DNA from 3 places in the Pseudoalteromonas sp. MMG024 genome. Region 2 is predicted to be linked to each of the others. Evidence: predicted binding sites of a transcription regulator. Region 2 holds the regulator's gene; each other region holds the start of a gene.

Region 1 (3,291 bases), on a different contig from region 2:
GGTTGTATGTATGCCACGTATTAAAACGCTAGATGTACTGAGAGGTTTTGCTGTGTTGGGTATTCTGTTTATGAATATTTACTATCATAGCGTTTTTGAATTAGGTTACGTGCCGCTTCAAGTCGCACCGCTTAGCGATAATGTGATTGAGGTGATAAATGCCTTTTTTATTGATGGTCGTTTTAGGGCCTTATTTTGTTTACTGTTCGGTGTAGGCTTAGCTATTTTGTATGATAAGCATGGTCAAGAGGATGCCTTTACGCTATTGAAGTCGCGTTTAAATTGGCTTCTTATTTTTGGCTTTATCCATAGCGTGTTTATTTTTTCTGGCGATATTTTGGTTAACTACGCACTAGCGGGGTTGATAGTTTATCGCGAAATCGGCAGTAGCCAAGAAGTGCTCTTAAAAAAAGCAAAAACTTATTTTGCTATAGGCTTTTCATTAATATTGCTGTTTGCGTTAATCCCAAACGAACCCATCTACCGCGATAGCGATGAGTACTTCGAAATTATTAACACCTGGCAATCAGGTTATGGCGAGCAATTAATTCAGCAAATTGTGTTTACCATTATTATGTTTGTGTTTAGCTGGGTGTGTTTTATTTGGATTACCGCAGGCATTGTATTGTTTGGTATTTATTTATATCGCGCCGATTTTTTCAATACGGGTTTATCAACAAAGCAATTGCTTGCATCTTTATTGGTGGTGATAACCATATCGAGTATCGACGCGCTGCTGCGTGTTAATTACGTTCACTTGGTTGAACTCACCATGTCCATTGCCACATTTTCAGGACTAGTGTGCGCGTTAATGTATTGCCATGTTTTTATTAAGTTAAATGAAAAGCTTACCGTATTAAACAGTATTTTTGCGCCTGCGGGACGTATGGCATTTACGCTTTATATTTTACAATCAATTGTCTTTGCGCTCTTCTTTCGCTATTTTTCACCTGAATTTGTGCATAGCGCAACGCGTTTAGACTATATCTACTTGTGTTTAATGTTCTCAGTTTTTCAGCTGGTATTTGCGTTTTTCTATTTAAAACTTTTTAAGTCAGGGCCAATAGAGTGGCTTTGGCGCAAAGCATATAGCGCAAAATAAGTTAAATTTTGTGCAACTGTGCGTAGTTTAAAAACTATTACTGGTAATCCATACAGTTATTAGTCATTATTAGTTATCACAAGAAAACATCGCAAAAGGTGTGCATTGGCAATAATACTTGGCATCGACCCTGGCTCTCGCTTTACGGGCTATGGTTTAATTAAACAGCAAGGTATGAAGTTTGAATACTTGGGTAGCGGCTGTATTAAAATGGGCGAAAAGCCAATGGCCGAGCGCCTTAAAATAATTTTTCAAGGTGTTACGCAGCTAATTGAACAATATCAGCCAGATAGCTTTGCGATTGAACAAGTATTTATGGCGCGAAATCCCGATTCTGCATTAAAACTTGGCCAAGCCCGTGGCGCTGCAATGGTGGCGGCTTCGCTTCAGTCACTTGAGGTATTTGAATATTCCGCAAGGCAAGTTAAGCAGGCAGTTGTTGGCACCGGTGGTGCTGATAAATCGCAAGTACAACATATGGTAAAGAGCTTTTTAAAATTGCCTGGTACACCACAAGCAGATGCCGCCGATGCGTTGGCAATCGCCATTTGCCATGGCCATTCACAACAACATTTAATCAAGCTTTCAGGGCAAGCGAGTAAAACAGTAAGAGGACGATTAAGACGATGATAGGGCGATTACGCGGAACATTAGTAGAAAAACAGCCACCGGAAATCTTAATTGAAGTGAGTGGTGTTGGCTATGAAGTGAATATGCCAATGACCTGCTTTTACAACTTGCCGAAAGAAGGTGAAGAAGCGGTTGTTTACACCCATTTTGTGGTGAGAGAAGATGCACAATTATTGTTTGGTTTTAACAATAAAACGGAACGTGCACTATTTCGTGAATTATTAAAAGCCAATGGTGTAGGGCCTAAGTTAGGTTTGGCAATTTTATCGGGCATGTCTGCCGAGCAATTTGTTGCCTGTGTACATAATGAAGATGCAACAAGCTTGGTTAAATTGCCGGGTGTTGGTAAAAAGACCGCTGAGCGTTTAGTGCTTGAAATGAAAGACAGGCTGAAAGATTGGGGTATGGATCTCTTTACTCCTTATACCGATGGTGCAATATTGGAAATGCAAGAAGATCCAACCGTTAAAGGGTGTGCACAAGATGATGCGATAGCAGCGTTAATGGCACTCGGTTATAAAGCAAATCAAGCAGAAAAAGCCGTTAAAGCAATTAAAGGCAGTGGCTTATCAAGCGAAGCGCTAATTAAAGAAGCGCTCAAGGCAATGATGTAAAATGATTGAAGCAGATAGATTAATAGAGCCCGAGAAAAAAGGAAATGAGGATGTTATTGATAGAGCGATACGTCCAAAGCTGTTGTCTGATTACCGTGGTCAACCCCATGTAAAGGAGCAGATGGAAATTTTTATTGAAGCGGCGCGCTCTCGTGAAGAAGCACTTGACCATTTGCTTATTTTTGGTCCGCCGGGTTTAGGTAAAACTACGTTAGCGAATATTGTTGCTAACGAGCTGAACGTAAATATTAAAACGACGTCAGGTCCGGTACTTGAAAAAGCCGGCGATCTTGCGGCGATGCTAACCAACTTAGAAGAAAATGATGTGCTTTTCATTGATGAAATACATCGTTTAAGCCCACATGTTGAAGAAATTCTTTACCCAGCAATGGAAGATTACCAGCTTGATATTATGATAGGTGAAGGCCCGGCTGCACGCTCTATTAAATTAGACTTACCACCGTTTACATTAGTTGGTGCAACAACCCGTGCAGGTTCTCTTACTTCGCCACTTAGAGATCGTTTTGGTATTGTTCAGCGTTTAGAGTTTTATTCAGTTGAAGATTTATCACACATAGTTAGTCGCTCTGCGGATTTCTTATCCCTTGAAATGGAAGATGAAGGGGCGGTTGAAGTGGCGCGTCGTGCTCGTGGTACCCCGCGTATTGCCAACCGATTATTACGCCGCGTGCGAGATTATGCGGAAGTGAAAGCCGATGGTGTCGTTACAGCTGAAGTCGCAGGCAGCGCCCTTGATATGGTAGATGTTGATAAAAGCGGTTTTGATTATATGGACCGCAAATATTTACTGTGTCTTATAGAGAAGTTTATGGGCGGCCCTGTAGGCCTTGATAATATTGCAGCGGCAATTGGAGAGGAACGCGAAACAATTGAAGATGTGATTGAGCCATATTTGATACAGCAAGGGTTTATTCAGCGTACGCC
Region 2 (3,291 bases):
GGCATATAAATGATTTCGTGGCCTTTGTCGGTCAGCTCTTGAATTCGTTCCGGGTTATTTACTTCAATACCATTGTATAACTTGGTCCACAGCCACGTAAGAATGCGCTCAGAAACACCTATCATTGATTCGTTATAGTTGGCAGCAATTTCATCAACCAGTTTTATGGCATTTTGTCGTGCTTCAACAATTGAGATGTTTTTACTTTTTGCTTCATCTTCAATCGCGGCTTTGACAGTGCTTGATGCTAAAAGACCTTGATACAACTGATCGCGAGATGGCAGTTTAGGGCCAAGCGCAGCGAGCTTCTGACGTTTAAAGTGAACACGGGCAACGCGAATGAGTTTATGCGGTAAATCATCACTTTGTTGCTTACTAGTAAGTTGCGATAGTTCTAATGGACGACTAAAACGAATTAAGTTGTCGCGGCCAGACAGTAATACCACAAATACTTTACGCAACCAGCTTGGTGTAAGAGAACTGGATAAAATAGTGCCAAGGCCAGGCTTTTCTTTGCCTGGATTGCGTCCCCATAAAATGGTGACCGGAATAACTTGTAAATCGGTAACGTCTGATTGCTTTAACGCTGCAAATATCTCTTCACTAATTTCGAGCGCTGGGCTGTCTTTTTTGGCTTTACCAAATAGTGGCGAGCGATGATGAATTGGAATGTACCTTGGAACTTGTTTATCACCAATTTGCTGTGTGACCTGAGGGTCAGGTAAACCGAGTTTTTTACAGGTGCTGCGTAATGCGGCTGAATCAGAAAAAGAATTTAATAATGTGATGTAAACGGTCGGCTTGTTTTTATCTATTGCGAGGTTGTCTAATGGGTGTTCAGGTACTATTTTCGAACGCACTAAAAGCTTGTTCATACCGTTTGCAAACCACTGAATCATAGAGCCAACCAACTTCATAACACCAACCTAAAAACAAAAGGGGCGCTAGCATACCAGTTAACTCTAAAAGATTAAATAACTGGTCGTGCCAGAGGAAAAATAAAGCAATTTACAGAGATGATTTTTGATTTGCAGTAATTATCGTCTGTAACTAAGCATAGTGCTAATTATCAAATAATTAAAAGTTGCGAAATAAGAATAACTGTATATACTCACAGTTATCTGTACTGTATGGAAAACCAGTGAATGAGACCATTAACAAAACGTCAGGCACAAATCTTAGAACTTGTTAAAGTATTTATTAAAGATACTGGCATGCCGCCAACGCGCGCAGAAATCGCATCGACACTCGGTTTTAAAAGTGCAAACGCTGCAGAAGAGCATTTAAAAGCATTAGCCAAAAAAGGCGTAATTGAAATGGTGCCCGGCGCTAGCCGCGGTATTCGTTTAGTGGAAGAAGATGAACCCGAGCAATTAGGTTTACCGTTAATTGGTCAAGTTGCCGCAGGTTCACCTATTTTGGCTAATGAGCACATTGAAAGCCATTATCAAGTTGATCCTAACCTATTTAACCCATGTGCAGATTTCCTACTGCGTGTACGTGGTGAGAGTATGAAGGATATTGGCATTATGGACGGTGATTTGCTGGCTGTTCATCGCACACCAGTGGCTAACAATGGCCAAGTAGTTGTAGCCCGTGTTGATGAAGATGTAACGGTAAAGCGTTTTGAAAAAGCAGGAAAACAAGTACTATTACATGCAGAAAATGACGAATTTGACACAATTAAAGTCGATTTAGAGCATGATCATTTTAATATCGAAGGCCTTGCGGTTGGCGTTATTAGAAATGCCGACTGGATGTAATACACTTTTATTGACGGTGGCTAGTGAGTAATTTTACTAGCCTCACTCTGCTTTAAAATCCCCTATTTCTTGCAATAACCCCTTCTATTTTTACATCTTCAAAAATCGCTAACTTATAGATTTATAAAAAATTTATCTTAAATTTGACTTGCGTAAAATTTAATCGTTTACTAGACCTTAGTAGTAACCTTGTTTTCTTTTTAAGCAAAGTGCGGCTTTTAGAAAACAAATATAATAAAGAAAATGGAGTGATGCTGTAGTGCGTCGTGCGATTTAATCGCTAAAACTTTCACTGACCATTTCCTAACAACATAATAATAATTAGCTAAGGAGCGAGCATGAGGCTAGTGAAACTATCCTTATGGTTACTATTGAGCTTTCCTTTTTTAGCAGTTGGGACGAGTCAATATAACTTACCTGTTGGGGTGACAGACATCAGCCGTGATGTCTACGAGCTCCATATGACAATTTTTTATATCTGTTGCGTTATTGGATTAGTAGTATTTGCCATTATGTTTTGGGCAATAATTCATCACCGTAAATCAAAAGGAGCAGTGCCTGCTCAATTTCATGAAAGTACCAAAATTGAAATACTATGGACCGCAATTCCATTTGTAATTTTGATTGGTATGGCAGTGCCTGCAACCAAAACCTTGATTGCCATGGAGGACACCACTAAAGCTGACCTAACGATTAAAGTCACAGGGTCACAATGGAAATGGCATTATGAATATCTTGACCACGATGTGTCGTTCTATTCTGTTCTTTCGACTCCACGTGAACAAATCACCAATCAAGATCAAAAAACAGAAACCTACCTGTTAGATGTTGATAAACCTCTTATTATCCCAAAAGGAAAAAAAGTACGCTTTTTAATGACTTCGGACGACGTAATTCACTCTTGGTGGGTACCTGAATTCGCGGTTAAAAAAGATGCGAACCCAGGCTTTATTAACGAAGCGTGGACTAAGGTCAATGAGACCGGTATTTATCGCGGTCAGTGCGCAGAGTTATGCGGAAAAGACCATGGTTTTATGCCAGTGGTTGTTGAAGTTAAAGAGCCTGCTGAGTTTGAACAGTGGTTGGCAAATGCGCAGCTTGAAAAAGCGCAAGCAGCGGCCGCAGAAAAAGCGTCACTTGATCTTACATTATCGCAAGATGAGCTAATGACGCTAGGAGAACAAGTGTATATGGCTAATTGTGCTGCGTGTCACCAACCTACTGGAATGGGATTGCCAGGTGTGTTCCCAGCGCTAAAAGATAGCCCAATAGCACTTGGCGATGTTAAAGCACATATCGATATTGTGGTTCATGGCAAGCCAGCAACAGCAATGCAAGGCTACAGCAAAATGTTGTCACTAAAAGAATTAGCGGCAGTAGTGACCTATGAGCGAAATGCTTGGGGTAACAACACTGGCGATTCAGTGCAACCAAGTGATATTCAAGAATCTGTGGGAGAAGCACAATAATGACAACACTAGCTGAATCTCATCACCACCATCATGCGCCAACAGGTTTAAAACGTTGG
Region 3 (3,291 bases), on a different contig from region 2:
ATTGAATATAATAACCCAACGCAAGAGCGTGTTATTTATGATGTAGAGCATCCTGATTATGACGGTGGTTTAACACGCTCAGTTGAGAACATTTTAACATCAATTGCAGAAGATGGTGTTAAAGCTGGCTGGGGTTCAGCACCTTATACCAAGATTCAATTTACTGAAGACGGCGAAACTGAATCGGAAACACATTATATTCGTGATTTTACCCGCCGTGGTTTTGTAATGACCAACACCGGCGAACGAGTTGATTTAATGCCAACAGAAGTTACTTATGGTGGTATTTCTGGTGCGTATAATATCGTTCAGGTAAGTGATGGTTACTTGGTAGTGGGTGAAACATCAGTCAGTATTGCTTCTGATTCACAAGAGTCATTGGACGAAAGTTGTGACGGCGATAAACTTCCAGTAGAGGTATGCCATGAGTCGTATGTAAATTCTTCAAGTCGTGCTCTTTATAACCGTAATGCGACAATGTGGCGTTTAGATAACGCATTAAACGTGACTGATACCGTTGATCTTGGGTTAGGTATTGTACCTGATGAAGATGAGCAAAAGAGAGCGTGGCGCAGTACCGCATTAGCGGTTAATGACAACGAAATTGCGGTAGGTTATTCTGTTGTTAGGTATCGTGATGGCGACGGTATTACGCAATATCCGGTGTACTACAAAGATGGTAATGTTGTAGAGTTTATTGACGAATACGATTACCGACCAGGTGGTCGAGCAGTTGCTATTAATGATAATAATATTATTACAGGCTATGCAATTAAGCGTATTGAAAACACTGAGCGCAGTAAGTTCTTTTATCATAATGTTGCAACCGGCGAGACAGTTTTTCCAACAGACTTTTTTAAAAGTAGCTCTGCGGTTGCGACAGACATAAATGATAATGGCCTGATTATTGGTCAAGGCGAAGTTGAAACAAGCTCCTCAGCAAGTCGTCGCAAAGAAGCGTTTATCTACGATATTAATAAAGACACCTTCACTAATCTAAATGACTTATTACCATGTTTTGCAAATGATGGCGAATCATCATTCCCATATGTGGTTGCGGAAGCAATCAGCATTTCAAATGATGGTACTGTATATGGCACAGCGACAAAAACTGTAGATAAGCGTGATGCTCAAGGTAATGTTGTGGTTGATGCTAACGGCAAAGTAGAGCAAGAAAGTGTGGTTGTTTCAGTGAAGCTGAAATATAACGCTGAGGGTGTTGTTGAGAAGTGTCCTGAGAAAGCACAAGAAACATATGAACGCCAAGGTGCATCGTTTGGTGCATTAGGTTTGTTATTATTGCCACTTGTAGCAATTAGACGACGTTTTTTAAATAGTAAGTGTTTTATACAGTAATGTTTTGTGCGTTTATTAAAAGTTAAGCTATAAACTCATATTCATAACATTTTGATAAAAATTATGATTTAAGGCCAACTGCAGAAACAGTTGGCTTTTTTTATTGCGGATCCATTGATCCTCAACACCAAAGGATTATACTGTATATAAACACAGTACAATCCTTTGGTGTATTCATGAATTCACTGATCAAGCAATTACATCATCGCAATCTGCTTTGGTATGCATCCAATCGTATTCAAACGCAGCAGATAGAAAAGCATCAAACGGGCTTTACAGTTTTAGATGAAAAGCTCGCTGGCGGTATGCCCACTAATGGCGTGATAGAACTATTGAGTAGTCCCGGCATTGGTGAACTTCGATTGATTGCACCCAGTTTTAAAATGCGGCAAAGCCGTTTTATTGTGTTTATTTCACCGCCCGCGTTAGTTAACAGTGCTGCTTTGCATCATTTAGGTGTCGATGTTAGTCAAGTGTTAGTACTGTATCCTGAGCAACATAAAGATGCGCTTTGGGCAGTAGAACAATGTTTACAAAGTGGCAGTTGCAGCGATGTTATTTATTGGCCGCAGCAAGATTTAACGATTTCCCATATCCAGCGCTTTCAGCAAGCAAGTAAATCGGGTAAAAACCGTTTGTTTTACTTAAATAGCTATAAAACCAGTCAAGCGAGTTTGCCTGTTACTTTAAGCTTAACATTACAAGCACATCCACAAGGGCTGAAAGTAAAGATAAACCGCCTAAAAGGTGGTTGGCCAAGTGATTATTTTATTGTTGATATGCAAACGACATGGCCTTATTGCACCATTGCATCTTCGCCTATCAGCAATGTCATTGCATTTCCGGTTGATAAGGCTGGTTAATGTTAAATTGGCTTTACCTTTACTTTCCACAGTTACAACTCGATACGCAATTTGAAATGTCGAGCACCGAGGTAATTGCCTTGGCCAATCACCAAGGTAATTTAGTACAACTTTCAACGGCGGCTAAAAAAAAAGGATTAACGCAAGGGCAAGGATTAGGGCAAGCTAGCTTATTAGTTTCTGATCTGGCGGTTTATCCTTATCAAGAAGAAGTGGAAGTGGCAGAGCTTAAGCGTATAGCCAGTGTACTTTATAACTACACTGCAGATATTTGTATTATGCCGCCAAAAGGTTTACTGATAGCGTGTGATGGTATGCAGTCCTTATATAACAATAGTGATCAGTATTGGCATGTGCTTGAAACACAGTTAAAAACATTGGGAGTTCAGTATTATTTCGCAAGCGGAACTTCACCATTGTTGGCAAAAGCATTAGCACAAGCCGGTACTAATGTGATTTTTACAAACCAGAAAAATGCGCGTAATCAGCTTGCGTTATTGTCATTACAATTTGCTGATATCACTACAAAAGAAATTGCTTTGCTAGCTCGCGTGGGGATTACGCATTTTAAGCAATTGTTGGGGGTATCGCTTGATGAATTAGCTAAGCGCTACTCTCGTGAATTAGTAATGTATGTAGGTAAATTAACAGGCCAATATCCGCATCGAGTGACGTTTTACATACCTGATACTCATTTTGAAAAACAGCTAACCTTACATTATGAAGTATCGCTCACTAAACATCTTGAAAAACCACTTTTACTTGTATTAAAGCAACAACAAGCCTTTTTACTCTCTACCTGTAAGTTAGCAAAGCAAGTGACCCTTATTTTGCATTTTAGAGAAGTAGCCAATTTGGTATTTGAACTATCATCAGCGCATGCTGAATATCGCGCTGAACACTGGTTAACGCTTTTTTTATTACGTTTAGAAAATACCGAGTTACCAGCGCCAGTTATCGCATTAACTATAAAAAGTGATTACCTTGTATCTAATTTAGGTGTAGAAGGCGATTTGTTTTCACAGCATAAATCAGGCTTTGATACTGCAATTTTAACCGCAATATTACAGGC

What was found. Region 2 encodes LexA, which represses DNA repair genes until DNA is damaged. Its sites were predicted from a motif close to TACTGTATNNNNATACAGTA; they were not measured.
Region 1: a site for LexA is predicted at 1,141-1,160, ahead of ruvC (crossover junction endodeoxyribonuclease RuvC). Genes of this name have one in related genera too.
Region 3: a site for LexA is predicted at 1,495-1,514, ahead of imuA (translesion DNA synthesis-associated protein ImuA). Genes of this name have one in related genera too.

What each region holds. Positions count from the first base shown of each region.
Region 1 covers NZ_JAKFZO010000020.1:45,429-48,719, reverse strand. The annotation lists gene L1068_RS17215 (DUF418 domain-containing protein) at 11-1,102, shown strand; gene ruvC (crossover junction endodeoxyribonuclease RuvC) at 1,208-1,732, shown strand; gene ruvA (Holliday junction branch migration protein RuvA) at 1,729-2,346, shown strand; gene ruvB (Holliday junction branch migration DNA helicase RuvB) at 2,348-3,291, shown strand, end outside.
Region 2 covers NZ_JAKFZO010000005.1:77,599-80,889, forward strand. The annotation lists gene plsB (glycerol-3-phosphate 1-O-acyltransferase PlsB) at 1-899, opposite strand, end outside; gene lexA (transcriptional repressor LexA) at 1,146-1,763, shown strand; gene coxB (cytochrome c oxidase subunit II) at 2,102-3,232, shown strand; gene ctaD (cytochrome c oxidase subunit I) at 3,232-3,291, shown strand, end outside.
Region 3 covers NZ_JAKFZO010000014.1:43,304-46,594, reverse strand. The annotation lists gene L1068_RS14305 (DUF3466 family protein) at 1-1,356, shown strand, start outside; gene imuA (translesion DNA synthesis-associated protein ImuA) at 1,533-2,219, shown strand; gene L1068_RS14295 (DNA polymerase Y family protein) at 2,219-3,291, shown strand, end outside.